4 regions of the Halomonas sp. KO116 genome follow, and region 3 is predicted to be linked to each of the others. Evidence: predicted binding sites of a transcription regulator. Region 3 holds the regulator's gene; each other region holds the start of a gene.

Region 1 (7,373 bases), 2.2 Mb from region 3:
CTCGGCGGCTGGCTTGATCAACCACCTCTTCGTTTTGTGCCGACTTAGCGGATTGCCCGCTGTCGGTTCCAACGTTTCCTGGAGATGGATCATGACGGATAACAATATCAAACTGGAAAGAACGCTATCCCTAAAAGCCGTGGTGCTGTTTGGCCTAGCCTACATGACGCCATTGATCGTGCTGGGCACTTTCGGTGTGATTGCCAGCACTAGCAATGGCGCCGTACCCACTGCTTACCTCATCACGACCGTTGCCATGCTATTCACGGCCTACAGCTACGGCATTATGGCGCGTACTTATCCGGTAGCCGGGTCTGCCTATACTTACGCCCGCAGAGCCATCGACTCGCGTGTTGGCTTTATGGTGGGGTGGAGCGTGCTGCTGGATTATTTCTTCCTGCCAATGGTGATTTGGTTGATCGGCGCCGCTTATCTGAACGCTCGTTTTCCTGAAGTACCGAGCTGGATATTCCTGCTGGGCTTTATTGGCATCACCACCTTCTTGAATATCTACGGCATCAAGCTCGCGTCCAAAGTGAACTCGTTGCTGATGGTTTTCCAAATACTGGTGATCGCGTTCTTCGTACTGCTTTCAATTCGTCACGTTTTTGCGACTGGTGGCACTGATTCGCTTTTTAGCCTGGGGCCGTTCTTGGGTGAGGATGCTGGTTTTACCGCGATTGCTGCGGGCGCCGCGGTGGCCGCTTACTCTTTTCTTGGCTTCGACGCCGTCACCACACTGACCGAAGAAACCATCGACCCGAAGCGCAATATCCCTAAGGCCATTATGCTCACCGCGCTGATCGGCGGGGGTATTTACGTACTCGTGGGCTACACCACCCAGCTGGTGCATCCTGGCAGCAGTTTCGTAAACTCAGACTCCGCCGCCTTTGAGATTGCCACGACCATCGGTGCGGATCTTTTCGGCGCTACCTTCCTGGCTGGTATGGTGCTCGCCCAGTTCACGTCCGGCCTGGCCGCTCAAGCCAGTGCCTCTCGGTTGCTGTTTGCCATGGGGCGGGATGCGGTATTGCCGCCTAAGCTGTTCGGAGCGCTGCACTCGCGCTTCCACACGCCAGTGTTCAACATTGTCCTCACGGGTGCTATCGGCATCATTGCCTTGTTCCTTGATGTGTTATCGGCCGCCTCGTTTATCAACTTCGGTGCCTTTATCGCCTTCACGATGGTGAACCTGTCAGTCATCTTTCTGGTCAGCAAAGACGCCGATGCAAGGCGCCAGTATGGTGTGATTAGAGGGATGTTAGTGCCGCTCATCGGTGCCCTGGTCAACCTTTGGCTGATGAGTAAGCTGGATATCAACGCCTTTATTCTTGGGCTGATCTGGCTGTCCATTGGTCTCGCCCAGCTGGCCTACCTGACCCGGTTCTTCCGTCGCGAGCCGCCGGAAGTGGCCTTTGATGATTCAGCGCCCGAGTCAGCAACCGCCTCAGTAAAAGCGACCTATTAACGGAGATCTACCATGTCCAGAAATTTGCCTGTCCTTGTGGTGCAGGAAGCCTCGCGGCCGCACGGCATTGACTCCGAACTGCTGGACTTCGAGGCCGAGCTGGCGGTACACCTGAGTGACTTCGGTGCCGATTTTGAACAGCCCAGGATGGTGGTTTATCCGGAGCTCCATCTATGTGCTGCCACGGGTACGCCGGAGCAGCGCAAAGAGCAACTGGAAGCCGCGGCTGAGCCGATCGATGGCCCCCGTCACCAGCACTTGTCACGTATCGCCCGCAACCTGGGAGTATGGCTGCTGCCCGGCACGGTATGCGAACGAGGTGAGGACGGGCATCTGTACAACACCGCGCCGGTGTATTCGCCTGAAGGTGAGCGAGTGGCTGCCTACCGTAAGTGCTTCCCCTGGCGGCCTTACGAGCCCTATCAACCGGGAGATCGCTTTGAAGTGTTCGAGGTGCCGGGCATAGGCCGGGTCGGCCTAGCCATCTGCTACGACATCTGGTTCCCTGAGATGGTGCGTCAGCTAGCGTGGCTGGGGGCGGAGGTGATCATCAACCAAGTGGCCACCACCACCTGCGACCGCGCCCAGGAGCAAATCCTTGTGCAGGCCAATGCTATTTTCAACCAGGTGTATATGGTCAGCGCCAATTCAGCCGCGCCTGCGGGGGAAGGTCAGAGTCTGATCGTCGACCCCGAAGGCCGCATCCGCGCGAGGATGTCCGGCGCTACTCCAGGCATACTCACCGATGTACTTAACATTGATGAGGTCGAGCGTGTGCGTACCTTCGGCACCGCGGGCCTAAACCGCATGTGGTCTCAGTTCCGAGACGATGACCCTGTGCTGGAATTACCCATGTATGAAGGGCGCATTGATCCGCGTAAGTGGAGGGAAAAGCGTTAAACAGCCCATCTTATGCAGGGGTGCTTTACGCTCATTGGATCTGTATCCGGGTTAATAGCCTAAGAAAGGCCAACGTGCGGGAGATAAGACGCAATGAAAACGAGGCTCACGAATAAAGAAGGTGAAGTAAGAGAACTCACAGACCGGGCCGTTAGACAAATGCGGCCTATGTCTGAGGTATTGCCTACTAGACTACAGCGTGCCATCAAGCAGCGTGAACGCCAGAAAGCTCCCATGACGTAGCAGCTTATCGTCGGAAGTAATAAAGCAGTTCAATGCATAGGGCAAAGGCTAGCTTTGAGGCGTACATTCAAGAGCAACGTCAGGGGGGAAACTAAATTATTGATTTAGCCATTTTATAGTTCCAATACCTCTAGGTATCTGTGCATTGATGCTCTCTGGATGATTCCAGAACAGCCTATGCTCATCTTGCCAAGCATCTCGATAGCTTTTTAGAAAATGATTTCTGTTGTGTCCTAATGTATATTCACAGTTTCCTCTTTTACATTTTGTTTTTGTCTGTCGGTTGATGGATTTAATTAGTTTGTCAATGTCAATAATCTCAATTGCAGCTTCTTTTTCAAGCCTGTGTGCTGTTCTTTCTGAAAAATGATTGCAAAAGCTTAGAATTAGTCCGTCTTCTTCTCTTCTTTCTTTAATGTACATGTGGTTAATCTGGTAGCCGTTAATATTGACATTTGTAAGAGTTATACCTCGAACATCTTCCAAAGCAATGACACCTTGAAGCACTGAGTATGGGTGAGTTGCCTCATAGATCAAATTTTCATCTGGAGTGAATATTCCATTTCGTTCCATTTTTCTGTATGTGCTGGCTAAGTTGATTGGTATCTCTCCACCATTCAACCATGGCTCTATCCATTCTTTTTTTGTTAAATATAAATACATTACGCTAAGGCCCTCGCTAAAAGCTTACGAGCTTGCAAATGGTAACTCATCCCACCTCGCAGTATACCTAGGCGTCCGGTGCTCGCAACTCAATTCCCAAGCATTGATCTTCCTCGACATCCCCAGTCTCACGGTGTTTTTACCGTGCTCGCGGTTCAGCTTGTCCAGCGTGGCCATTAGCTTTTCATTTTTGGCCCGTTTCTCATCACTCACTGGCTCAGCCAGCAGGCCCAACTGTTCATTGTCGTGGTCGCAGAGATCCATCAGCATCACGCCGTATTTTTGATACATGATGTCCGGTTTGAATATTTTCTCCAGCCCTGCGATGGCTGCACAGACTAGCTCACGGCTGTCGTCAGTGGGGTAGGGCAGCGGTATCACTAGACTTCTACTGTAGTTGGGAAGATCCTGCCTGAATCTATTCGTGCGCACAAACACTATGACTGCCTGGGCTAGACCCGACTGCTTGCGTAACTTTTCACCGGCGAGTGAGGTGTGCACGCGGATGGCTTCGTGAAGATCCGCTTTGTTGTTAGTGAGGCGCCCAAAGCTCCGACTGACCATTATTTGCTTTTTGGGCTGGGTCATGTCGTCCAGGTGGATACAGTCCACGCCCCGCAATTCCCAGACGATCCGTTCCATCACGACGCTGAAATGTTTCCTACGATGCTTGGGCGATGACTCACCTAGTTGCCATGCGTTTTCAATGTCCAGCGTGCGCAGTCGTGCGGCGCTGCGGCCAGCTACGCCCCATATCTCTGTAACTGGCAACTGCTCTAGGAAAGCGCGAGTGTCGTCGCTATCAGGATGCATGATGGCCACGCCGTTAAATTGACTTTCTTTCTTGGCTCTATGATTAGCTATCTTCGCCAGCGTTTTAGATGTGCTCAGCCCGACGCTAACAGGTATTCCTGTATCGCGCTTAACCTGGTGCCGCATTGATTGGCATCGCTCTGTCAGCGTTTCAGGCTCGAAGCCCTCAAAGCTCAGGAAGGATTCGTCGATCGAGTAAACGTCAACGTGCGGTGTGTGCTGGCTGAGAACGTCAGCGACGCGGCGACTCATGTCGCCTTAAAGCGCGTAGTTGGAGCTCAGCAGAATGCACTGGCGGCGGATATGGGGATCTATCTGATGCGCTAACATGCCCATCGCCACGCCAAGCTGTTTTATTTCGGCTGATCGAGTGACCACGCAACCATCGTTATTCGACATCACGCCTATCGGGCGGCCTTCCAGCTTAGGGTTAAAAACGCGTTCGCAGCTGACGTAGAAATTATTACAGTCGACCAGGGCGATCATACCGAGAACCCTGGGGCTAATGAGTGAATATTGTGCGTGACCACGCCCCACACCTGGCACTCGCGTCCCTCTAGTGGCATTGGCCGAAACTCAGGGGTAGCGGCAAAGAGGTAAGGTCGGTTGCCGATCGAATCCAGTTTCTTACAGGTGAGCTCGCCATCATAGATACCCGCGCCTGTCATTGAAGTGCCCTTTGCCCTGAAGTAGTACGTCGCGCTGGGGTGTTGTAACAAATGGGCAACAAGATCCAACTCAGCTTCTAAGTAGTCCTCCGCAGGGCTAGGAAAACCTGTGCGCACTCCACCACCGGCAAGGGGCAACTTAAGCCGTGGGGCGGTGGTATCAACGCGCCCGAGGATCGAGAGGTGTATACTCATGCCATGCTCTCCTCAGGGTTGCAAAGCAAGCGTATGTGTTCTGCAGTGTCATCCAGCGGGATCATGATCCCGTTCTCAACGGTACCCAGGTCTTCCAGCATGCGCGCCCAGTCATCAGCGCTATCATCATCCCGCTGGCGGATCTCGACACACTGATTTGACTGCGCCCCAGGGCTACCGATCTCTTTCTGCACGCTTTTGACTAACTGCTCGTAGGATTTAGACATAAGCGCTCCTTAAGTTCTGGTTATATATACAGTTTTAGGGCAGACGATAAGCGATGAGCATCGTTGACTGCAAGCGCTGATATGAAAGGGTGGCTGCGAAGAACGTTATATCGATTATGCTTTGCTCATGTGTGGACGATTCGCATTATTCAGCCCGTTAGATCACTTGGCCAACTTGGTCGTTGCAAGTGTGCCTGATAGCAATTTGCGGGCGCGCTACAACGTGGCACCTGGTACCTGGATCGCGGCTATTCATCAGCTGCCAGAGAGCAAGGCGCCTATCGTAAATGTGGTGGGGTATCTGCCTAAGTGGGCCAGGAGCACAGGCAACCAGCCGATCAATGCGAGAGTTGAGACCGTGGCCATCAACGCTTATTTCAAATCGGCGTTCGCTCGGTACCGGTGTTTGATTCCGGCTGATGGCTGGTATGAATGGATCAAGAATTCGAAGCCCAAGCAGCCTCATTTTCTGGCCCGTATTGATAAAGAGCCGCTGTTCTTCGCTAGGATATTCGCTGCATGTGACGATGGAAGCATGGAAGGTGCGATCGTCACCGAGCCCAGGCGGGGTAGTGCTGCCGAGGTGCATGATCGTATGCCGCTGATTTTAGATGACGACAGCCTCAAGCACTGGCTAGCACCTGACATCACGGATCGGGAGACCATTCGCAGTATCGATGCTGAATTGATCGAGCATTGGCCTGTGAGTACGAAGGTCAACAAGTCGGCGGAAGGGCAGGGTGGCGAGCTGATAAATCCGGCGTGATAGTAGGAAAAAAGCTGACCACGCCATGCCTAAACAGGCCCTTCTCAGCCCACAGACACAAAAAAAGCACCCGTAGGTGCTTGATTTGTATAGTAAGGTGGTAGGCGGCGTCCCGTTTAAAGTAGATTTAAGCATTTGTTTATATTGAAAATAAAATAATATGATTTAAAAAATGCCCCCAATTATGCCCCCTCTTTTATGCCGCTACTCGATCTAACCCGTGCTTTGAACTCAGGTGGAGATATGAGGGTAATTAAATTTTCAGACCGCTAGCCAGCAAGTGCCATTTATTAAAACCCTGTTTGGCAATAAAGGGGCTGTGGAGCTTTGGGCTTAGCGTATGACGGCTGGCCAACAAGCCGCCGCTGCTTTGTTGCCCTGTCTGTTACCGCTTCGCTTCATGGGGCTTCGCCCCATCCCCCAGGTAGTGAAGTGCGCCAGCCGACTAATTGCCTTCATCATAGCGTGACAAATTCACCATAACGCCAGCAGCGCCCCGGGCATGGCCAGATTGCGCCGTTTGGTTGTGTTGGGTTGTTGTATCGCGTGCCTATGGCCGGGGTGATTTAGTGGCCACCTTAGCGGATGGCGGGCACCCTTTCGGCTTCGCGGCATCCTGACAAAAGGCCATCTAAAACAGCGTGATAGCGAATTGAATGGGGAATTTATGAGACGGTGGCCACAGCATACCGGGCATGGTGCCAGCGTCGGCTTGATGGCGTGAGAATAAAACAACAACCAACCCCGGAAATTTGCCGTGCATAGGCGAATTTCGGGACTGTTTGGCCCCGTACTACCGGGGTAGATGGGGGAGTACCTTTTTCATTTTCCGGCATATCGGAGCGCCATCGGCAGCCACAAAAAAGCCGTGAAGCTGGCTACCCTTCACGGCTTATGTAAGCGGCCTACTGGTTAGTATTCAAGCTGTTCAGGCGCTTCCATCGTGTAGAACTGTGAAAGCTTCAGTTCAATGTGAGCGTCGCTGTATGCGGTGCCCTCTGGCGCGTAGAGGTTGGCTTCATTACGAGCGGCATTAATCGCTGTCACACGATCTTGCAACCCAGCCACCTCGATAGCTTCCAGCAGGTCGCGCTCTGCTTTTGCTATGGCGGCTTTACCTACCTCATAGCCTACGCCACTTTGCAGGCTTTCTAGCTCGGTCAGTTCGGCTTGAAGGTCGTTGCGCATCTTTTCCAGGCCACGGCGGGCGCTAGCTTGCTTCTCTGCCTGTTCGGCTGCCTTCTCAGCAGCCTTACGGGCTTTCGCTAGCGTGGTGGTGGCCTGCCCCTTGGCGGCTTCGTCTACCTCGCCTAGCAAGGCGCTTGCTTCAAGGCGTTCTACCTCTTCGGCAGCGCTGCGCGCTTGAGCTTCCAGATCGGCGGCGATGCTGTCGCTATCTTTCATTGCCGCAACTGTTCCCGTGATCTTAT
Region 2 (7,373 bases), 220 kb from region 3:
GCTGGGAAGAGGCCTTTGTGCGGGCGCTTTCCGTACTGGTGGTGGCATGCCCCTGTGCCGTTGGGCTTGCCGTGCCGTTGGCAAGCCTTGCTGGTAGCGGTCAGGCCATGCAGCAAGGTATTGCGCTACGCGACCCGGCCGCGCTTGAAACTTTGGCGCGCATTCGCTCGGTAGCCCTGGATAAAACCGGCACCTTAACGACCGGCAATCATTCCGTGCTGCATTGGCAGGCACGGGAGGGCGTTGATAAACACACGGTGCAGCGCAAACTAAGCGCCGCCGTCGCTGGAAGCGAACATCCGCTAGCGCACGCGTTAGCGCACTGGTCGAATGATCAACGTGAGCAGAACCCTGAGCAGAATCCTGATCAGAATATAGAAGTAAATGAATCGCCTGGGGAAGGGCGCCGTGTGCAGCTAAATAGCGGCGAGTGGCTAACGCTAGGTAGCGCTAATTGGCTAACTCGTCAGCAGATTGCGTTGCCATTTCAAGCTGAAGACCCCGCGCTGGCGTTTGCTTCTCAAGTGATGTTGGCTGATGAAGCGGGCTGGCTGGCCACGTTCTATCTGGCCGATCAACCGGTGGAGGATGCCGCTCCAAGCGTGAAGCGCCTGCTCGCATCAGGCTATGTGGTGGCGATGATTAGCGGCGACCGGCAGGGGGCTGTTAGCTGGCTGGGTGAGCAGATAGGGCTTGCCCGAGAAGCTTGCTATGCCCAGCGTTCGCCCGAAGCCAAAGCGCGGTTGTTGCAGGCGCTACTAGCGCCAACGCTCTATGTAGGTGATGGCTTGAATGATACGTTGAGCTTGGCCGCGGCTGATGTGGGTATTGCCCCGCTAAGTGCCAGCGAGGCCGCCCGTGAAGGGGCTTCCGCACAGCTTATGACGCCGGGAGTGGGGGGGGTAGTAAAACTGCTTAGCATTGCTAAATACACCCGGCGCATCATGGTGCAGAATCTGTTCTTTTCGGCACTGTATAATACGCTGGCCCTAGGGCTGGTAGCTGTGATGGCCATTCCACCTCTGGTTGCGGTATTCGCTATGGCGGCAAGTTCGCTGAGTGTCACGCTCAATGCCGCCCGGTTAGCGTGGGCCGAGCCGGAGGAAAACGATCAGAGGGCTCCGGAATAGCCAAGTGCCTGTTTAAGCCGCTCGGCATTCGTTGCCACCCAACGTGGGTCAATCGCCCCCCAATCGCGTATTTGGTAGCGGCCAATGTTGTGGCGCTCGCCTTCATCTCTTGTAAATACGCACTCGATATCTAATTCGGCAAGGGAGGCGATCGTATCCTGAGCGGTACGCCGTGGCATGCCGGTGGCTTCAATTAGTGCAGGCACGCTGGCAGCGCCATGTTCGATAAGATGGGCTACGTATAAACGTCGGTAAAAACTCGATTTCGTTTTGCTAAGCGCGGACATTAGGCTTCCTTAACAGCAAATTGATTAACGCGCTGCTTAGCTTAAAGGAATAAGTCGCCCTGCGCCCGTGGTGGGCGGAAATCCCGCGTATTCAAGCCCTGCTCGGTGCGATCCTGCATGTTCCACTGGCGGCTGGCGCGAGCAAAGCGCTGAGCAATTAAATCAGCGAATACCCCTTCTCCACGAAAGCGCTTACCAAACTTGGCATCATAGGCCTTACCGCCTCTGCACTGGCGCATAAGGCTCATCACTTTGGCGGCGCGTTCTGGGTAGTGAGCTTCCAGCCACGCCTCAAACAGCGGCGCTACTTCGTAAGGTAAGCGCAGCAGCATCCAGGCCGCCGTTCGTGCGCCTGCTCGGCTGGCGGCTTCCAGTAGCTTTTCAATTTCATGATCAGTCAGCCCTGGGATAACCGGTGAAATCAATGTGCCGACTGGGACTCCCGCCGTATTGAGTTCACTAATGGCCCGCAAGCGCGCCTGAGGCGAGGCCGCCCGTGGTTCTAGCGTGCGCTTTAAATTGGCGTCCAGGCTGGTCAAGCTAACAAACACACGCACCAGCCGATGCTCTGCCATCTCTGCCAATAGTTCTAGATCGCGTAGCACCAGCGTGCTTTTAGTCACTAACGTTACCGGATGGCGACACTCCAACAGCAACTCCAGCAAGCGGCGTGTGGTTTTATAAGTAGCCTCTAACGGCTGGTAGCAGTCGGTATTGCCAGAAAGATTGATGGGGCGGCAGATGTAGTTGGGATGGCAAAGCTCCTCCGTTAACCGTTCCACCAAACCGCTGCGGGCAATGAGTTTAGTTTCAAAATCCAGCCCTGGCGATAGATCCCAGTAAGCATGTGAGGGGCGTGCGTAGCAGTAAACGCAGCCATGTTCACAGCCACGGTAAGGATTCAGCGAGCGATCAAATGGCAAATCCGGCGATTTATTCCACGATAGCGCGCTCTTGCTCACCTCTTCTCGCACTTCGGTGGCGATGGTTGTAGATGTTTCTTCCCGCCACCAACCATCGTCTTCCACCACGCTACGGGTAGGTGAAAAACGATTGTGCGGGTCGTACGTTGCTCCGCGGCCTTTGCGCACAGCTGAAACACTCGATGTTTGATCGGGAGTCGTCATTTGCCACCTCTGACCTGTATAACTAACTATATGGCTATTTATACAGTATATGGCGTTTGGGCAAAGGCGCAAGAAAAGGCTTAGCGGCTTAAATAGCAAATTCGGGGATACAAACGCGTCTTTATTTCATACGCTTAAAGAACCCGTTGTTGCCAGCATGGAAAGAGGCGATTTGACCTATGGAACTTCAACCACATTTTGCATTAATGGCATCCTACAATCAGTGGATGAATGCCAAGGTATACGATACGGCTAGCAAGCTGAGTACAACTGAACTTGCAGAGGAGAGAGGCGCTTACTTTGGCTCTATTTTTGGCACTTTAAATCATATCGTTGTAGCCGACACGCTTTGGCTTAAGCGGTTTGCAAGCCATCCCTCTTCTACCACAACACTTGCGGTCATGGTGGCGCTGCCAACGCCTGCGCGGCTTGATCAAGTGATGTTTGATGACTTGGATGGCCTCAAGGCACATCGTCAATGGTTGGATAGCGTGATTATCAATTGGATCGCAGCGCTGACAGATGAGGATCTAGAGACAATCTTGAGTTACCAAAATATGAAAGGAGTTCCAGCCATCCGCAGTTTCTCCAGCCTGATCTTGCACTTCTTCAATCACCAAACCCACCACCGCGGGCAGATAACAACGCTGCTCTCGCAAGCCGGTCTAGATATTGAGGTCACCGACTTGCTGGCGCTGATACCGGATGAGGCCGGTAGCCAATAATATTGACCAGCATGCTGGTCATAGTTAATTAATTTGCTCTCTTAACTCCCTGACGGTGAACTGTAAGAACCTAGCGGCATACACCTGTTATCGAAAGGCGGGCTTTTATGAGACTGGTGAGCGTTACCTGGGCGGGGCTGCGGGGCCTCAACATATTATGTATAGGGACATTGAATGATCGGTTATTTACGCTAAGCGATAGTGAGTCCGTTCTGGCTATCTGGTTAGAATCCACCATCGCCGCCACGTTTTTATCGGAGTCGAAACTGGCAGAGATGTGCGAGCATAGAGGCGTTAAAAAGAGCGAAGCATCAGAGCCTATTAGCTCTGTTTAGTAACAGATAGCTTCCTCACCGCATATACTCTATCCCGTAGCGATATACTTATCCCATTTGCCGAACACGAGTCCCACTCCCATGGAGCCAGCACAAGATAAACTTTGGAACATGAAGCCTAACGCCCCCTTGGCTAGGCAACTGGCGATACGGGATGTGCCTGCTTTGGTATACGATGCCGTGAATCTTGAGGGGGTCGCTATGACGCTGCCCGAGGTGCAGACCATTTTGGATGGGATCACCGTGGGCGGCCATAAAATCAGCGATCAGAATATGGCGATTAACCAGGCGAAAGCTTGGGAATATATATTTTATTTAGTCGATAAGGGGCAGTTCCGCTTTGATAAGCAAACCGCTCTAGACATCCATGCCATTGCCGGTAAAGAAGAGGCGCTGGAGTGGGGCAAGTTTCGCTCGGGTTATGTAACGGTTGCAGGTTCTGACTATGAGCCGCCTATGCCTGACGAGCTTGAAGCTAAATGGCAAGAAGTCCAGCGGCTAGTAGCGAGCGAAGAGGACAGTTACGACCAAGCCATCACTGCGTTTCTGCAGATGGCTAGGGCTCAATTTTTCTGGGATGTTAACAAGCGTACTGGTCGCTTTATGATGAATGGCATTTTGCTGATGCATGGATTCCCGATTATTAATGTTCCAGCCAAACGACAGCAAGAGTTCAATACCCTGATGTTGGATTTTTATACATCTAACAATATGGCACCGATGAATACGTTTCTAAGAAGCTGTTTAGACAAGAAAATCATTAAGAACTTTAAGCTCGACCTGCCAATCGGCTAATAGTAAGGCTCAGCAAAAATTAAAACGCCTTGGTTCTTTCAAACCAAGGCGTTGTTTTCTATCGATTTATAAGCCTATTCGTTCAATGTTTTTTCCGTGTTGGCTTCTTGTCGGCACTGGCCGGTGCGCTTTCCTTTTCGTCACTGCCGCCATTAGGGAAGTGCGCCCGCACCAACTCCAGCAGGCCTTGTGTGGAGGCATCGAAGTCGGCGGCGTGGGCATCGATGCGTTCGCTGATTTCACCCGCGATGCGTTTGCCAAGCTGTACGCCCCACTGGTCAAACGAGTTGATGTTCCAGATCACCCCTTGCACAAACACCTTGTGCTCGTAGAGCGCAATCAGTGCGCCTAGGTTTTTCGGCGTTAGCTCGTCCAGCAGTAGCGTGCTGGAAGGGCGGTTGCCGGGGCAACTGTAGGGGTCGTGTTGGCTGAGTTCTTTGCTGTCCCCCTGGCTGCCCTCCATAAAGGCGTTGGCCTGAGCGAGCATATTGGTCAGTAAGGCGAAGTGGTGGTCTTCCACGCCGGGCTCGGGCTTGAGCGAGGCAATAAAATCAATCGGTACGTAGCGGGTGCCCTGATGCAGTAGCTGGAAGAAGGCATGCTGGCCGTTGGAGCCGGTTTGGCCCCACACAATGGGGCCGGTTTTGTAGTTCACCGGGTGGCCGAAAATATCTACCGACTTGCCGTTAGACTCCATGTCCAACTGCTGCAGGAAAGAAGGCAGTTGGTTCAGCGCCTGGTCGTAGGGCACGATGGCTTGGGTTTCTGCGCCAATAAAATTGATGTACCAAATACCAATCAGCGCCATCAGCACCGGCATATTTTGCGAGAAGGGCGCGTTGATGAAATGGTTATCCATCTCATGAGCGCCTTCCAGTAGCTCGATAAAGCCTTCGAAACCGATCGAAAGCGCAATCGGCAGCCCAATGGACGACCACATGGAGTAACGGCCACCCACCCAGGCCCAGAATTCGAACACGTTCTCTTCGCGAATGCCGAACTCCATGGCCGCTTTGCGGTTGGTGGAGGCAGCGATAAAGTGCGCACCCACGTCGGCGTCTTCGCCAGCGTTTTCCAGGAACCAGCGACGCGCGGTTTTGGCGTTTAGCAGTGTCTCCTGGGTAGAAAAGGTTTTGGTGGAGACAATAAACAGCGTGGTGGCCGGGTCGAGGCGCGAAAGCACCTTCTGGATATGGGTGCCGTCCACGTTGGAGACGAAGTGGAAGTGGAGCTCCGGGTGGCGGTATTTGAGCAGCGCGCGCACCGCCATGTTAGGGCCAAGATCCGAGCCGCCAATGCCGATATTGACCACATCTTTAATACGTTTGCCGCTATAGCCTTTCCACTCGCCATTGCGTACCGCTTCCGAGAATAGCTTGATCTGCTCGCGGGTACGGGTGATCTCGGGCATGACGTCTTCGCCGTCCACATACACCGGCTCATCGCCTAAGTGACGCAGGGCGGTGTGCAGTACTGGGCGGTTTTCGGTGACGTTGATGATGTCGCCGGAGAACATCTGCGCCCGACGCTGTACCAGCGCGGAGTGGTCGGCCAGTTCGATCAGCTTGGCGAGCACTTCATCGGAGACATGGTGCTTGGAGTAGTCAAGAAACAGACCGCCCACCCGAAGGCTCATTTTCTCAAAGCGCTGAGGATCATTGGTGAAGTAGTCACGAATGCGGTCGTTAGCGGTTTTGTCGCGTAGGCGGTCGAGCGCCTGCCAGGTGACACTACGAGTGAGCTGAAACATAGGGGGATCCGTTTGTTATTAAGTGAATGTAGTAACCAGAACCGAATGGCAAACTAAACGTGGCGTTATGTAAAAATACTACATAAAAAACGGCGAGGAGTAGAGGGCATTTAGGCTTAGACTTGCATTAACTGCGTAAAGCTACGTATTTGTGTGGGCAGGCACGATTGCCTGCCCACACAGGGTAGGGTCAGCCGTTAAGTAGCCACCGCCACTTGAGCTGCACCGCGTTTGATAAACGCATAGCCTAACCCGGTAACCAGTGAGCCCGCTATGATAGCACCCAGGTAGAGCAGCGCCGGGGTAATGGCGTTGGGGATCAGCAGTACGAAAATACCGCCATGGGGAGCCATTAGCTTCGCACCCACCAGCATCGAGAGCGCACCGGTCAGTGCCCCGCCCGCGATGCAGGCCGGAATGACCCGCAGCGGGTCTTTAGCCGCGAAGGGGATCGCGCCTTCACTGATAAAGCACAGACCCAATACAAAAGAGGCTTTGCCCGCTTCGCGCTCCGGTGCCGAGAACTTATTGCGCGCGACAAAGCTGGCAATGCCCATACCAATGGCAGGCACCATTCCCGCCGCCATGATCGCCGCCATGGGGCCGTAGGTTTCTGAGGCGAGCAGGCCCACACCAAAGGTGTAAGCGGCTTTGTTGACCGGGCCACCCAGATCGAAGCACATCATTGCGCCGAGCAGAATACCCAACAGCACCGCGTTAGTGGAGCCCATGGATTCCAGGAAACTGGTCAGCGCATTAAGCAGCGCCGCGACCGGTTCGCCAATCACATAGATCATGGTTAGGCCGGTGACTAGGCTGGCAACCAGAGGAATGGTCAGAATCGGCTTTAGTGATTCAACGCTGGAGGGCAGTTTGACGTAGCGCGTAACCGCCAGCGCCACGTAGCCTGCCAGGAAACCTGCCAAAATACCGCCGATAAAGCCGGAGCCGATATTAGCCGCCAGCATGCCACCAATCATACCCGGTGCGATGCCGGGGCGGTCCGCGATGGAGTAGGCGATATAACCTGCCAGCACCGGAATCATCAGCGCAAAGGCGGTGCCACCACCGATTTGCATCAGCGCAGCGGCCAGGGTGCCTTCCTGCTCAAACGCTTCAATGCCAAATACAAACGAGAGTGCAATCAGCAGACCGCCCGCCACGACCATTGGCAACATAAAGGAAACGCCGGTGAGCAGGTGCTTATAAACCCCTTTCTCTTTG
Region 3 (7,373 bases):
CTAGGCGGCAACGGCGTATCAATAATCCATTGGCGAATAGTGCGGCCCGCCTCGGCGAGCGCTTTAACATCGTCCACATCCAAGCGCGCAAGCGTGGCATTAATGCGCTCGTTAAGGCCTTCGTGGGAGAGAAACTCGCGGTAGGCATGAGCGGTAGTGGCAAACCCGCCAGGCACCGTTACGCCAGCACCGGACAGATTGGAAATCATTTCACCTAGTGAGGCGTTTTTACCACCCACGCGTTCGACGTCTGACATGCCCAGTTGATCGAACCACAGAATGTACTCTTCCACGTAACCCCCTCGCTCATAGACATCGACACGATCACTAATATTGCCGTTTAGACGTAGGATCATGGATTATTGATTGAGACACCCTAGCACCGCGCTACTATATTCGCCATTGGTCTAATAGCGAAGGGAATGGAGGATTTTTACAACACGAAGGGTTTTTAGGTCATTTGTGTAGTCAGTCACTTTGCCCCTCCCTAGCCAGCACGCATAGCGAGTTGCTCTAGCAAACGGCTCAGCACACAATAGCGCAGTTACTTACCAGTGGATGTCACTATGAAACGTACGGCTTTTTTTATCTCTGATGGCACCGGGATCACAGCAGAAAGCTTAGGGCGCAGCCTGCTGGCCCAGTTCAGCGATGTTGAGATCGATATGCAAACCAAGCCTTATATCGATACGCTGGAAAAAGCTCAGGCACTAGCAGCCATTATCGAAGCGACAGCCAGCCGCGACGGTCATCGTCCGATCATCATTGACACCATTGTTGACCAACAAATTCGCAACGTCATTCGGCAAGCATCCGGCTTCAAGGTCGATATTTTTTCAACCTTCCTGGAACCATTGGAACAGGAACTTAATACTCACTCTTCCTATAGCGTTGGGCGTACGCACTCAATTGGCAGCGATGACGTCTATATGGACCGTATTCACTCAGTGCACTTTGCGCTGGATAATGATGACGGAGCACGCACTCATCAATACGATAAAGCAGATATTATTCTGGTCGGCGTCTCACGCTGCGGCAAGACCCCGACCTCTCTTTATCTGGCACTTCAGTTTGGTATTCGAGCGGCCAACTATCCGCTTACGGAGGATGATTTAGACGAAGATGGCATTTTAAAGCTGCCCAAGGCGCTAGCGCCCCATCGTCAAAAACTGTTTGGGCTAACCATTGATCCGCGGCGTTTATCAGCGATCCGCAATGAGCGGCGGCCAAATAGCCGTTACAGCTCCATTGATCAGTGTCTTCAAGAAGTAGGGCAAGCGGAGTCGCTTTATCGCACCATGCACATTCCCTTTATTGATGCGACGCGCTTCTCGGTAGAAGAGATATCAACGCGGATGATTGCGGAAACGGGTTTAGCGAGGCGCTTTTCGCCCCGCTAACGATCCATTCTGCGGCTAACTTACATTCCTTTAGGGGCAAAAATTCCCGGCGCGTTTCGCCAGTAGCCTTTGTAATCCATCCCAAAACCAAACACATAACGGTCGGCGACTTCCAAGCTGCAGTAGTCGGCCTTTAAACCAGGCACCGCTTTACGGTTGTGCTGTTTATCCACCAGTACAGCCGTCGTGACACTGGCGGCCTGGGCTTCTTCGCAGTAAGCCAAAATGGCGGCTAATGTGGCGCCTTCGTCCAAGATATCGTCAACGATCACCACATGGCGCCCCGCCATCGGCACCTCAGGAGACACACGCCAAAACAGCTCACCGCCGCGCAGCTCGTTACGGTATCGAGTGGCATGTAAGTAATCCACTTCAAGCGGAAAGCCCAGTCGGGTTAGTAAATGCCCTGTGGTGATTAAGCCGCCATTCATAACGCAGTAAAAGACCGGAAGTTTGTCGCCTAAATCTCGCGTGATCGCTTCCGCCATACGATCAAGTGCCCGCTCTACCTCTTGCTGAGAAATAAGGCAGTCGGCGTTATCCATCAATTCACGCATTGAGTCCAATGACTCTAAGGCTTCTTTATCCAACTTTGACATCTAAACTCCAGGCGGGTTAAAAGCTTCAATTACATCAGTCGTGTGAATTTACACAGCATTGGGTTTCGGTTTATCAGCCAATGCTTCCAACTTAGCGTGGGTACGACGCCATCTGCCCAACGCACTTAGGGCATCGATATCAGGCCGTGCACGGCTGTAGCGCAGTTTGGCGGGACGTTTGGTTTCAATACCCCGGCAGGCTTCAATCACCTCAAGTGCCGCGGCGCGATCATTGCATACCAGCAACATATCGCAACCAGCCGCTAGTGCTGCCTGGGCTCGCTGTTTGGGCCCACCCGCCTCGTGGGCGCCCGCCATACTTAAATCATCAGAAAAGATGCAGCCTTTGAAGCCCAACGATTCACGCAGCATGCCCAACCAATGAGGGGAAAACCCGGCAGGACGCGTATCGAAAGCACTGTAAATCACATGCGCAGGCATTACACCGTCTAACGGCGCGGCCAAATGGGCAAAGGGCACCAGGTCACGTTGTTTAATCACTTCTAGCGGGCGGTCATCCACCGGCAGCGCAACGTGAGAGTCTGCCGCAACTCCGCCGTGACCGGGGAAGTGCTTCCCGACAGCGGCCATACCAGCCTCATGGAGCCCTTGAATAAAGGCGCTGCCGAGCTGCGCCACATGCTGGGGATCGCGGCTAAAACTTCGGTCTCCAATAACACTTGAGACACCGCTTTCGACATCCAGTACCGGAGCAAAGCTAAGATCCAAACCGCAGGCGGCCATTTCCATGCCCAATAGCCAGCCAGCATCTTTTGCGAGCGCAAGACCATCATCGGGGTTGGCGCTATAACACTCACCAATGCGAGCCATGGCAGGAAGACGCGTCATCCCTTCTTTAATACGCTGAACGCGGCCACCCTCTTGATCAACGGCAAGCAATAAGTCCGCACGCACACGTCGAATATCGCTGCAGAGCTGGCGTACTTGGTAGCCGTTCTCGACATTGCGGGCAAACAGAATAACGCCCCCTACCACCGGTTCTAGCAGCAAGCGCTTTTCTGCGGCCGTTAATTTCGGGCCTTCAAGGTCGAGCATGACCGGGCCTAACGGTTGAGTCATCGTGATAGGTCCATTAAAAAAGAGGCGGTGATTCTAGACGATCGTCTAGCGGTGTCAAAACAGATTAGTCAAACGACTGACGACCGCCGTGCAGCCAAACGGGGGTTCCTGGTAACGCTAACGAAAAGATATAGAGCAAATCACTATTGCGTAAACGAATACAGCCGTGGGATGCAGCAACCCCCATGGGCTGGTCAGGGGGCGTGCCATGAAGATAAATATAGCGACGCTGTGAATCGACCTGACCACCACGGTTCACGCCTTTTTCTAATCCGCATAACCACAGGATGCGGGTCAAAATCCAATCCCGCTTCGGATATGCTTCAGCTAGCGCAGGAGAGAATGCCTCCCCCGTCCAGCGACGACCCCGAAATACCGCATTATCAGGCATCCCGTTGCCGATCGCGGCTCTTATATAGTGCCAACCATGGGGTGTTTTGCCACTGCCGTTGTGCTCACCAACGCCCGCGAGGCCAGACGATATCTCACACTCATACAGCACCTTCGGCCCTCGCCAACAGCGTAGCTGCTGCTGTGTGGTATCGATTTCCAACCAGATGTCCTCTACAGGGGGAAGCTCAGCGAGCTTGGGCGTTCGCATATTTTCCTTCTTCAAGTGCTGGGGGCAACGGTGCATTCATGGCAGCCACCACTACTGGGCGCAACCGCCTAACCAAATCCCGCACGGTGACCTGCTCTTGATAATCCTTTTCAGCGATATCGCGCAGTGCATCAAGGCCTGAAAGCGTAAAAATCACCGTACCAAGCATAAAGTGTAGCCGCCAAAAGCGTTCCGCGTCAGGCAAGTCGGGCGTGGCTTGACGCACTAACTCGGTGAAGCGGGTAAACACATCACCATACTCTTGCTGAATATGACGCCTAAGATGCCCCTGCGCTTGGCTATAGGCAAGGCCCAGCAAGCGCATAAACACCTTTAAACTGTTGCGCTCGGCAGGCACAGCCAGCACGGTGGTCGCCATGGTTTCGAGTAGCGTTTCCAACGGAATAACGCGCCCTGCATGCTGGGCTTCAAGTTCATCAAGCGCAGTATGAAAACGCTGGGTGAACGGGTCCAGATAGCGTGAAAACACGGCCTGAATTAAGGCTTTTTTGGAACCAAAATGGTAATTCACCGCCGCTAAATTGACGCGCGCTTTGCTAGTGATGTTGCGCAGCGATGTTTCAGCAAAACCTCGCTCAGCAAACAGCACTTCCGCGGTGTCGAGTATTCGAGTTACCGTATCAGATTGAGCCATGCCGCTCTCCGGGGAAACGAGTGTTTAAAACATAGCAAAATACTATGCCATATCGCTGGTGGGCTCAACGCTTGATTTTCTGATGAAATATGGCTGTCTATATGAGTAGAAGCTTAGTTTAAAACGATTAGGAAAAATTCGGGGCCTTTCTAGAGAGGGGGTTGACAAGACATGTACTGGACAGAGGAACATACTGTATACTTAACCACTTACCGATTAAGTCGACATTTAATTTGTTACTGTCTATTCACTATTTTTGGAGTCTGGTATGTCGCGTCCGCTAACCGCTCGCCAACAGCACGTATTTGATTTTATTGTTAAGACCATGGGCGAATTTGGCTACCCTCCGACCCGTGCTGAAATTGCGAAAGCACTGGGGTTCCGCTCACCTAACGCCGCGGAAGAGCACCTGCGCGCACTTGAGCGTAAAGGCGCTATTCGCATTATTCGCAATACGTCACGCGGTATTCGACTACCCAATCAAGAGCCCCAGGAATTAGTAGACAGCACCGCAAGCGCGTTACCCGCTGCCAATATTGAAGCCTCGCCTGCTGGCCTGCCGGTGATTGGCGAAGTAGCCGCCGGGAGCCCTATCCTAGCGGCTGAGCATATTGACCGTTACTGCCCTTTGCCAGCCGAGTACTTCACTCCTAAAGCCGATTATCTGCTGCGTGTGCGGGGCCTTTCGATGAAGGATATTGGTATTTTAGAAGGTGATTTATTGGCAGTTCACCGTACCGAGCGGGTGCGCGATGGCCAGATTGTCGTTGCGCGCCTGGATGATGAAGTAACCGTTAAGCGCTTCAAACGTCAGGGCCACCAAGTAACGCTATTTGCGGAAAATGCAGACTTTGCGCCGATTGAAATCGATCTGCGTTCACAGTCACTCGACATCGAAGGTGTCGGCGTTGGCGTCATTCGTGGCGGTAATGGCCAAGCACTGGGCTAACCACCGTCATTACTGCATGTCGATATAGCGGTGGTCATTAAAGGTGGCCACCCAGTTAGGATGATAGACCAGCAGAATACTCAGCAGCATCCCGGTAATAAACGCCTCTGAAGGCATTAGTAGAGGTAAGAAGCGTGCATACTCCTGGGCAAGATAGATAGCGTTAGGATCTGTGCCTGCCATGATAATCAGCAGCACGGCAGCCACCCCTGCCCCTAATGTTGCCAACGCAGCCCCAAAAAACCCGCAGGCAAATAAAAACACCATCAGGTTATCCGGCAGGCGGCGATCTACCAGCCGCCACACTGTGCCAATAATGGCAGCCGGAACAATGCCCGTTACCAGTACATTTGCCCCCAGCAGCGTCCACTCATTGCGGCCGATAACTACCATTGCCACATTAATGAGCACATTGCTGATCAGCGCTAATGGCGCTTTAAACACGAGTGTCATCAATACCGTAAAGACGAGATGCAGCGTTAGCCAGTCGACCGCCTGAGCGCGTAGCTGCCACATCAGCGCCACTGCCAGCGTTGCGCCTAACCAACGGTGCTGAAGAGCAGCGTCTTCCAGTAGCACTTGCCAGGGCCGCCGCCAAAGAGCCCACACCACTACGCCTAACGAGAGTAGCGAGGTGAATATCAGCGCCCAGGGCGCCAGTACACTTTGTGCGAACGACATAGCGGCTTCTCACATTATCGAGCGTTAGCTAAACACCACGGTCTTGTTGCCATGCACTAAAACCCGATCCTCAAGATGCCAGCGTAAACCGCGTGCGAGAACGGCTTTTTCCACATCACGCCCAAAGCGGACTAAATCGGTTGGGGTATGGCAGTGGCTAACGCGATGAATATCCTGTTCGATAATCGGGCCCGCGTCGAGTTCCTCGGTAACATAGTGGCAGGTGGCGCCAATCAGCTTCACTCCGCGCTGATATGCCTGGTGGTAGGGCTTCGCCCCAGCGAAAGAGGGTAAAAAACTGTGATGAATATTAATCACCCGCCCTGCATAGCGGGCGCACAGGTCAGGCGGCAGAATTTGCATATAACGCGCCAGCACGACGCAATCAGCACGTGCACTATCGATTTCTGCTTGCACCTTGGCAAATGACACTTGCTTGTTATCGGGGTCGACTGGCACATAGTGATAAGGAATGCCGTACCATTCGGTCAATGAACGCATATCGTCATGATTGGAAATGACGCCAACAATATCGCAATCCAACTCACCCGCCTGCCAGCGATAAAGCAAATCTACCAAGCAGTGTGACTCTCTAGAGACCATCAATACCACCCGGCGGCGCTGCTGTGTATCCACCAATGACCACTGCATATCGAATTCGATTGCCACCGGCTCGAACGCTGCACGTAGCGCTTCTACCGACATCCCCACTGAATCCGCCAAGATTTCGTAACGCATAAAAAAACAGCCCGTTTCTAAATCAGAGTGCTGGCTGGCTTCAGTGATAGACCCCCCTTGCTTAGCAATAAAGCTCGATACTCGGGCCACAATACCTACCCGATCAGGGCAGGACACAACTAAACGATAATAATGGGACATGTGAGCGACTCTTGACCTATTTCTAAGGTAATTATGACAAACCAACGGCTTAGGTTGCATAGTGTATCGGAAGGCCAAGGATGATTGTTAGCCGCCCCTGCCTTCCCGTATAGTTGAGTCACTACTTTTTAGGCTTTTCATAACTGATGCACTCTTCACGCGTTCAAATTCGTCCCCGTCGTCGTCCTCCGCTGCGCATGTTGCCGCTGGGGGGATGCGGTGAGATTGGCATGAATCTAACGCTCTACGGCTACGATGATCACTGGATTGTCGTCGACTGCGGCATGATGATTCGCCAGGATTTCCCCAACTCACCGCTACAAGTGCCTAATCTTGATACACCAAAATCATTAGGGATAGTCCCGAAAGCACTATTTGTTACCCACGGCCATGAAGACCACATTGGCGCCGTCGCTTGGCTCTGGCCGATGTGGAATTGTCCTATTTATGCCACGCCATTAGCCGCAGGGCTGTTACGCCTTAAATTTGCTGAACATCAACTTAGCAGCGCTGCGATTCATGTCATCGA
Region 4 (7,373 bases), 240 kb from region 3:
TGTGCGGTGACATAGGCAATTTTAGTTGAAAACGCACCACGAATATCAGTAATCGCTTCAAAGATTTGGTCACTAATATAGTGAGCGGCACCGCGTAGGTCATTACCTCTCACCGTTACGGTTTCGCCAATCATCCGCCGCTGGCCGCTAATATCCATCAGCTCAAACTGTATTTCAAAACCGCCGCTGGTCTGTTCTGCCCTACCTACGACTAAGTAGCGTACGTCTAATGAACGCCAAGTATCGAATTGAACATCGTCAGATTGATTGGGCTGTTCAAACATCGCGCTACGCTCTAGCGGATCAAAATAGCCACTACGCTCAAGATCATCCTGGACAATCTGCGCAACATCTTCGGGCATCCCGTCTGAACCTGCGAACGGTACTACGCCAATAGGCAGTGCTTGATCGCTGCCTCGCGTGATTTCAATGGTTAAATTGGCACTCGCTACACTGCTGACTAGCAGCAGCACACAGAACAACCACACTTTGCTCAAGCTTTGCATCAGCGAACATCCCCCGGGGTAAATCGCAGATTAAACTGACGTAAATTACGCTGCTGATCGGCTGGTAAATCTCGCAATTCACCAAACGGTGCAGCATGTTCCACGGCCTGCATCACAGACCGGTCAAAAGCACTATCGCCGCTGGATGTCACGATCGATGTTGCCAATACTTCTCCAGACGGTCCTAGCCTCACTTGTAGGGTAGCACTCATCGAATCACTTGCACCGGCAGGAATCAACCACGCCTGCTCAACAGCGCGACGGACAATATTGATAAAGCTATTGGCTGCCTGCTCGGCCTGCTGAGCATTGGCCGCGGCTTCTGCTTCACCCGCCAGCTGTCGCTGCATGGCCTCCTCTGCGGCTTCTGCAGCCTGGCGTTGGCGCTCTGCTTCGGCTTCGCGCCGCTGCTGCTCTTCTACTTCACGTTGACGCTGAGTTTCCGCCTCTCGCGCTCGCTGAGCCGCCTCCTCTTCACGAAGCTGCTCTTCTTCTGCTTCACGCTGACGTTCGGCTTCTGCTTCTTCCTGGCGCTGCTGCTCTGCTGCTTCACGTTCACGTTCGGCCTCTTCCTCTTCACGGCGCTGCTGCTCTGCCGCTTCACGCGCACGTTCGGCTTCGGCCTCTTCCTGGCGTTGCTGCTCGGCAGCCTCTTGCTGACGCCGCGCCTCTTCGACTTCACGTTGACGCTCAGCAGCGGCTTCCGCCTCGGCCTTGCGTTCGGCAGCTTCAGCGGCTTGTTGCTCAGCCTGCTCTTCCACTTCTTGAGCCCGGCGTTCGGCCTCTGCTTCAGCTGCCTCTCGCGCGGCTTCTAATGCTTGCGCCTCCTCTTCGGCTGCCTGTCGGGCAGCTTCTTCGGCCGCTTGCTGTTCGGCGGCGGCTTGCTGTTCACTGGCCGACGGCTCTTCTGGTGCATCGGGCTCAGTAGGCGCTTCAGCCGGTGCATTCATCGCCGCCTGTTGTTCCGTTGCCTGCTGTGCCTGATCGGTAAACGTTTTCGTACTCACCAGCGTTGCCTGAACAATCGAAGAGCTATCGGGCTCCGCGTTGCGGGTCGGCAAACTGATTAAGCTAAACACGACAATCGAAATGTGCACAGCTATCGCCAGAACAGTCGGCCACTTATAGTCGACATCTTGAGGATCACGCGGTGAATTTACTGTCATGCGCGCGCGGCCCTTACCCATCTTGCGGCGGCTCAGAAAGCAGCCCCACGTTAGCCACACCAGCACCTTGTAACGTGCTCATCAAGACAACAATTTGTCCATAGGCCACATTGCGGTCACCACGCACCATTACTGGCGTGCCGGGACTTCGCTCTAAGATCGTGGTTACCCGCGCGGCCATCTCATCCAAAGAGACAGAGTTAGAGTCTTCTCCCAACGTGATGAAATATGCACCCTCGCTATCAACCGAAATGACAATGGGGTCATTATCTTCCTGCGTCTCTATAGGCTGAGAGGTAACTTGCGGCAATTCAACTTGTACGCCCTGGGTTAACATGGGCGCCGTAATCATAAACACAACGAGCAGTACCAACATGACGTCAATGAAAGGGACCACATTGATCTCCGCCATTGGCTTGCCTTTACCACTGCGATTGAAAGGTCCTTGCATGGCTGTCTCCCTTAACTCGCGCTTGGCTTGCCATCACGACCTTGTAAATTACGGTGCAGGATAGCGTGGAACTCCTCGGCAAAATCCTCATATTTACCGAGTAAGCGAGAAGATGTATTGGACAAGCGGTTATAAAAAATGACCGCCGGGATAGCCGCAAACAGACCCATGGCTGTTGCTATCAATGCTTCAGCAATCCAGGGAGCAACCGTTGCGAGCGTCGCCTGCTGGGTCAGTGACAGCGCTTGGAATGACCCCATGATGCCCCATACGGTACCGAAAAGGCCGATATAAGGGCTGGCAGAAGCAACCGTCGCCAGAAACACCAAGTGTTGGGTTAGACGATCTTCTTCACGCGACCAAGCAACGCGCATACTGCGTTGTACGCCTTCCAATACAGTATCCGCATCACGGGTTTTAGGCATTAAGCGGTTAAATTCGCGAAACCCTGCTTGAAAAATATGCTCGGCACCATGGCGTGGGTCATCAGCGGGGATTTCACGATAGAGTTCATTTAAGTCGACACCCGACCAAAAAGACTCCTCAAACTGGTTGTACTCTTGCTTGGCTCGACGCATTGCAATACTACGCTGAAAAATCACCACCCAAGAGAGGATTGACCCCACCAACAGTAGCAACATCACCAGCTGCACCACGGTGCTGGCATTCATTATTAAGTGGGGAATGGACATGGTGTTATCGTTCACAGGTGCCCTCATCAATCTATTAGGGTCGGTATTGCCGACGCAGTGAGTGACCTCTTGGTTAAGAGGCCCGTATCAAAATATTAAGTGATGCTGGCCATGCTTTAGGTCGCATACGTTCGACGCTCAAGCAGGCTATCTCGACTGTGGCAGAGCAGAGGAGTTCCTCATTACGCCAAACTTGCTGGTCAAATGTCATGCGACAACGCCCAATCTCCGTAACATGGGCACTGATTTCCAATGCGTCATCCAGACGAGCTGGTTTCGCATAGTGACAGGCCAAGCGGTATACCACTAGCTGTGTACCTTCGTCTAGCAGCGTTTGCTGATTAAGGCCTAAATGGCGCAGCCATTCACTCCGTGCACGTTCCATAAACTTCAAGTAGTTAACGTAGTAGACAATGCCGCCTGCGTCAGTATCTTCCATATAAACGCGCAGCGGCAGGCGATATCCTTTTTGCTTACTAGCGCTCACGGACGGCGCTCCCCTTCCATATCGGTTGCCTGTTCATGGGGTACTCGCTCAAAGTGCAGCCACGCTTGGCGGGTAACGACACGGCCACGCGGCGTGCGCATAATCAAGCCTTGTTGAATAAGATACGGCTCGATCACATCTTCAATGGTGTCGCGCTCTTCACTAATGGCAGCGGCAAGTGAATCAATGCCCACAGGGCCACCATCGAATTTTTCGATCATTGCCAGCAATAACCGGCGGTCCATGTGATCCAATCCATGATGATCAACGTTGAGCATATTAAGCGCGGCATCAGCCATGGCGACATCGACAACGCCGTCACCTTTCATTTCGGCGTAATCACGCACTCGACGCAATAGCCGGTTGGCAATTCGCGGCGTTCCACGTGAGCGCTTGGCCACCTCAACTGCCCCTTCATGACTGGTCTTAACGCCCATTAGGCGAGCCGATCGCGACACAATTTCGGTCAGCTCTTCGAGGTTATAAAACTCAAGCCGCTGAACAATACCGAAGCGGTCGCGCAGCGGTGAGGTCAGCAACCCTGCTCGGGTGGTCGCGCCCACCAGGGTAAAACGGGGCAAGTCCAGCTTGATAGAGCGCGCGGCCGGGCCCTCGCCAATCATGATATCCAGCTGGAAATCTTCCATGGCGGGGTAAAGCACTTCTTCGACGACGGGTGACAGGCGGTGAATCTCATCGATAAAAAGTACGTCGCCAGGCTCTAGATTCGTCAGCATGGCGGCGAGGTCCCCCGCCCGCTCTAGTACCGGGCCGGAAGTCGACTTCATGCCGACCCCCATTTCGGTGGCAATAATATGCGCGAGCGTCGTTTTACCTAGCCCAGGGGGGCCAAATACCAGGGTATGATCCAGGCTCTCTTCGCGCAGCCTTGCGGCGCCGATAAAAATTTCCAGCTGTTCACGCACACGCGGCTGGCCAATATAGTCATCCAACCGCTTAGGGCGAATAGCGTAGTCAATGCGCCCCTCTCCTTGTTCAGGTTCAGCGGCGATCAGCCGGTCGTGTTCTAGCATAGAGGCTCTTCTTTATGACGATTCAAATGCAATCTTTACCCACGTCTAACGCAGTCAAAGCCATCCACTTAGCCGCTCATACGTTGAGTCAGGGCAGCCTTAATCAGCGACTCGGTTGACTGATTGGGGTCGATATCGGCAAGCATTTTGGCTGCTTCAGTGAGTTTATAGCCCAAGCTGACTAACGCCGCTTCTGCATCGGCAAGGCTATCGCGAGAAGATGCTCGACCATTAGCGGCCTCAAGAGGCAGTAACGCATTGCTACCGTCTTCCCACTCAGGGAAGCGATCGCGCATTTCAATAATCAGCCGCTCAGCGGTTTTCTTACCCACACCTGGCAGGGTTGTCAGTGCTTTACTGTCATCGTCACGCACGCAGCGCATAAAGGCGTCTTCATCCATCCCCGACAAAATCGCTAAAGCAAGCTTAGGCCCTACACCGTTGACCTTAATCAAGGCTCGAAATAAGGCGCGCTCATGCTCTCTGCCGAAACCATACAGCAGATGGGCGTCGTCACGAATAGTGAGGTGGGTGAACAGAGAGGCATTTTCGCCGACGGCGGGAAGTGCCACCAGGGTATTCATTGACGTTTCCAGCTCATAGCCTACGCCATGTACGTCGATCACTATCCAAGGAGGTTGCTTTGCCAATAACTGGCCACTCAGACGTCCAATCATAAAATCGCTCACACTGGGGTGAATAACAAGAGAGTGAAAAACAAACGTTTACTATAAAGCGACTCTGTACAGGTGACCAGTAGTTCACCAACACAGCAAGGAATTAAAGTCGCCAGCGGCCCGTGGAGCGGCGGCGACCCCGTGCTGGCGACGCAGGCGAGTCGCTACTGTTATAGGCATGAGCGTTATAAGCATGCGTTAGCGCAATGGCTAATGCATCCGCGGCATCGGCCTGAGGTGTGGCGGAAAGCTGCAGAATAGCGGTCACCATATGCTGCACCTGCTCTTTATCCGCTCCTCCTTGGCCAGTGACTGACTGCTTGATTTGACGCGCGGCATACTCGGCTAGGCTTAACCCATGATTGGCCATGCAAACCAGGGCCGCTCCTCGTGCTTGACCTAGCTTTAGTGCGGAATCAGGATTTTTGGCCATAAACACCCGCTCGATGGCGACTTGATCCGGGCAATGCAAACCGACCACTTCGCTAAGACCCGCATAAATCTGCGCCAAACGCTGCTCTAGAGCCCCTTCCGCGGTACGGATACAGCCACTCGCCACGTAGCAGGGCTTCACACCGACCACATCGATTACCCCATAACCTGTGATTCGCGATCCAGGATCGATGCCCAGGATACGGATCGTGCTGGCCGGCTTTTGTTCATCCATGTCATCGAAACTCGTGGTGGCTATATACAAAAACACCGACGCCGGGGCGTCGGTGGTAGGCACTCAAACAACCAGTTTACTCAGTGGCTGTTTCTGGCTTGGCTTTCTGGCGGAGGCGGATATTCAAATCCTTTAACTGCTCAGGACTGACTTCACCCGGAGCATTGGTCATTAAGCATGCAGCGCTTTGGGTTTTCGGGAAGGCAATAACTTCACGAATGGTTTTAGCCCCCACCATCAACATGACCAGGCGATCCAAACCGAAAGCTAAGCCACCATGGGGCGGTGCGCCGTACTGGAGCGCATCCAACAAGAAGCCAAATTTCTCTTGAGCCTCTTCTTCACCAATCCCCAGAATCTCGAAAACGGTGCTCTGCATGGTCTGATCGTGGATACGAATAGACCCACCGCCCAGCTCTGTACCGTTGAGCACCATATCGTAAGCGCGCGACAGAGCCTTAGCTGGATCAGCCTTTAACTCTTCTGGGCTGCAAGAGGGTGCTGTGAAGGGGTGGTGAAGCGGGCTAAGACGACCGTTGTCGTCAGCTTCAAACATTGGGAAGTCGACGACCCATAGCGGCGCCCACTCCTGCGTGTAGAGCTCCAGGTCAGCCCCTAACTTAACGCGCAGCGCGCCAATGGCTTCGTTGACGATACGTGTTTTATCGGCACCGAAGAAGATGATGTCGCCATCTTCTGCGCCCACACGATCAAGCAACTCTGCAACGATATTTTCCATGAACTTGACGATCGGCGACTGCAGACCCTCAAGCCCTTTCGCGCGCTCGTTGACTTTGATCCACGCCAAGCCTTTGGCGCCGTATATGCCGACAAACTTGGTGTATTCATCGATCTCTTTGCGCGAAAGCTTGGCACCACCGGGGACTTTCAGCGCGGCAACACGGCCATCATCTGCGCTGGCGGGACCAGAGAAGACTTTGAAATCGACCTGCTGCATAAGGTCATCAACATCGGTCAATTCCAACGGAATGCGTAGATCCGGCTTGTCAGAACCAAAACGATCCATCGCTTCCTGCCAGGTCATGCGCGGAAACTCTGGTAATTCGGCTTTCAGCACATCCTGGTACAGCTGACGAATCATGGTTTCAGTAATGCCCATGATGTCGCTCTCTTCCACGAACGACGCCTCGATATCAATCTGCGTAAACTCAGGCTGACGGTCGGCGCGTAGGTCTTCATCGCGGAAGCACTTGGCAATCTGGTAATAGCGGTCAAAGCCAGCCACCATCAACAGCTGTTTAAACAACTGCGGTGATTGCGGCAAGGCAAAGAAGCTGCCTGCGTGGGTACGGCTCGGGACGAGATAATCACGCGCACCTTCAGGGGTGGCGCGAGTGAGTACCGGTGTCTCGATATCCAGGAAGCCCTGGTTTTCGAGGTACGCGCGTACGTTGTGTGAAATACGCGAACGCAGGCGCAGTTTCTCGATCATATCCGGGCGACGCAGGTCGATATAGCGGTGCTTAAGACGCACCTCTTCACCGACTTTGCCATGCTCATCAAGCTGAAAAGGCGGCGTAATCGCTGTATTAAGTACTTCGACGTCCTTCGCCAGCACTTCAATCATGCCTGTTGGCATGTTGGGGTTTTGAGTACCTTCAGGGCGCAGCCGAACGCGTCCAGTGATGCGCAGGACATACTCACTACGGGCACGGTCGGCAGTGGCGAACGC

What was found. The regulator LexA, encoded in region 3, represses DNA repair genes until DNA is damaged. The targets are predictions, from matches to a motif close to TACTGTNTANNTANACAGTA.
Region 1: a site for LexA is predicted at 5,192-5,211, ahead of KO116_RS20035 (DUF1654 domain-containing protein). Genes of this name have one in related genera too.
Region 2: a site for LexA is predicted at 2,573-2,592, ahead of KO116_RS08970 (PA0069 family radical SAM protein). Genes of this name have one in related genera too.
Region 4: a site for LexA is predicted at 5,076-5,095, ahead of ruvA (Holliday junction branch migration protein RuvA). Genes of this name have one in related genera too.

The regions. Positions count from the first base shown of each region.
Region 1 is NZ_CP011052.1:4,373,111-4,380,483, reverse strand. It holds gene KO116_RS20060 (APC family permease) at 92-1,468, shown strand; gene KO116_RS20055 (carbon-nitrogen hydrolase family protein) at 1,481-2,368, shown strand; gene KO116_RS20050 (hypothetical protein) at 2,708-3,274, opposite strand; gene KO116_RS25945 (DUF4113 domain-containing protein) at 3,299-3,451, opposite strand; partial or broken gene KO116_RS20045 (Y-family DNA polymerase) at 3,560-4,573, opposite strand; gene KO116_RS20040 (LexA family protein) at 4,570-4,950, opposite strand; gene KO116_RS20035 (DUF1654 domain-containing protein) at 4,947-5,177, opposite strand; gene KO116_RS20030 (SOS response-associated peptidase) at 5,305-5,943, shown strand; gene KO116_RS20025 (hypothetical protein) at 6,856-7,373, opposite strand, start outside.
Region 2 is NZ_CP011052.1:1,938,830-1,946,202, forward strand. It holds gene KO116_RS08960 (heavy metal translocating P-type ATPase) at 1-1,130, shown strand, start outside; gene KO116_RS08965 (winged helix-turn-helix domain-containing protein) at 1,112-1,417, opposite strand; gene KO116_RS08970 (PA0069 family radical SAM protein) at 1,459-2,544, opposite strand; gene KO116_RS08975 (DinB family protein) at 2,724-3,269, shown strand; gene KO116_RS08985 (Fic family protein) at 3,686-4,399, shown strand; gene pgi (glucose-6-phosphate isomerase) at 4,482-6,149, opposite strand; gene KO116_RS08995 (PTS fructose-like transporter subunit IIB) at 6,347-7,373, opposite strand, start outside.
Region 3 is NZ_CP011052.1:2,161,567-2,168,939, reverse strand. It holds gene ppsA (phosphoenolpyruvate synthase) at 1-293, opposite strand, end outside; gene ppsR (posphoenolpyruvate synthetase regulatory kinase/phosphorylase PpsR) at 567-1,400, shown strand; gene KO116_RS10070 (hypoxanthine-guanine phosphoribosyltransferase) at 1,421-1,999, opposite strand; gene nagZ (beta-N-acetylhexosaminidase) at 2,048-3,079, opposite strand; gene KO116_RS10060 (L,D-transpeptidase) at 3,144-3,680, opposite strand; gene KO116_RS10055 (TetR/AcrR family transcriptional regulator) at 3,658-4,335, opposite strand; gene lexA (transcriptional repressor LexA) at 4,604-5,284, shown strand; gene KO116_RS10045 (energy-coupling factor ABC transporter permease) at 5,294-5,965, opposite strand; gene purU (formyltetrahydrofolate deformylase) at 5,990-6,844, opposite strand; gene KO116_RS10035 (ribonuclease J) at 7,075-7,373, shown strand, end outside.
Region 4 is NZ_CP011052.1:2,404,586-2,411,958, forward strand. It holds gene tolB (Tol-Pal system beta propeller repeat protein TolB) at 1-506, opposite strand, end outside; gene tolA (cell envelope integrity protein TolA) at 506-1,672, opposite strand; gene tolR (protein TolR) at 1,686-2,123, opposite strand; gene tolQ (protein TolQ) at 2,135-2,830, opposite strand; gene ybgC (tol-pal system-associated acyl-CoA thioesterase) at 2,889-3,254, opposite strand; gene ruvB (Holliday junction branch migration DNA helicase RuvB) at 3,299-4,336, opposite strand; gene ruvA (Holliday junction branch migration protein RuvA) at 4,405-5,013, opposite strand; gene ruvC (crossover junction endodeoxyribonuclease RuvC) at 5,117-5,680, opposite strand; gene aspS (aspartate--tRNA ligase) at 5,757-7,373, opposite strand, start outside.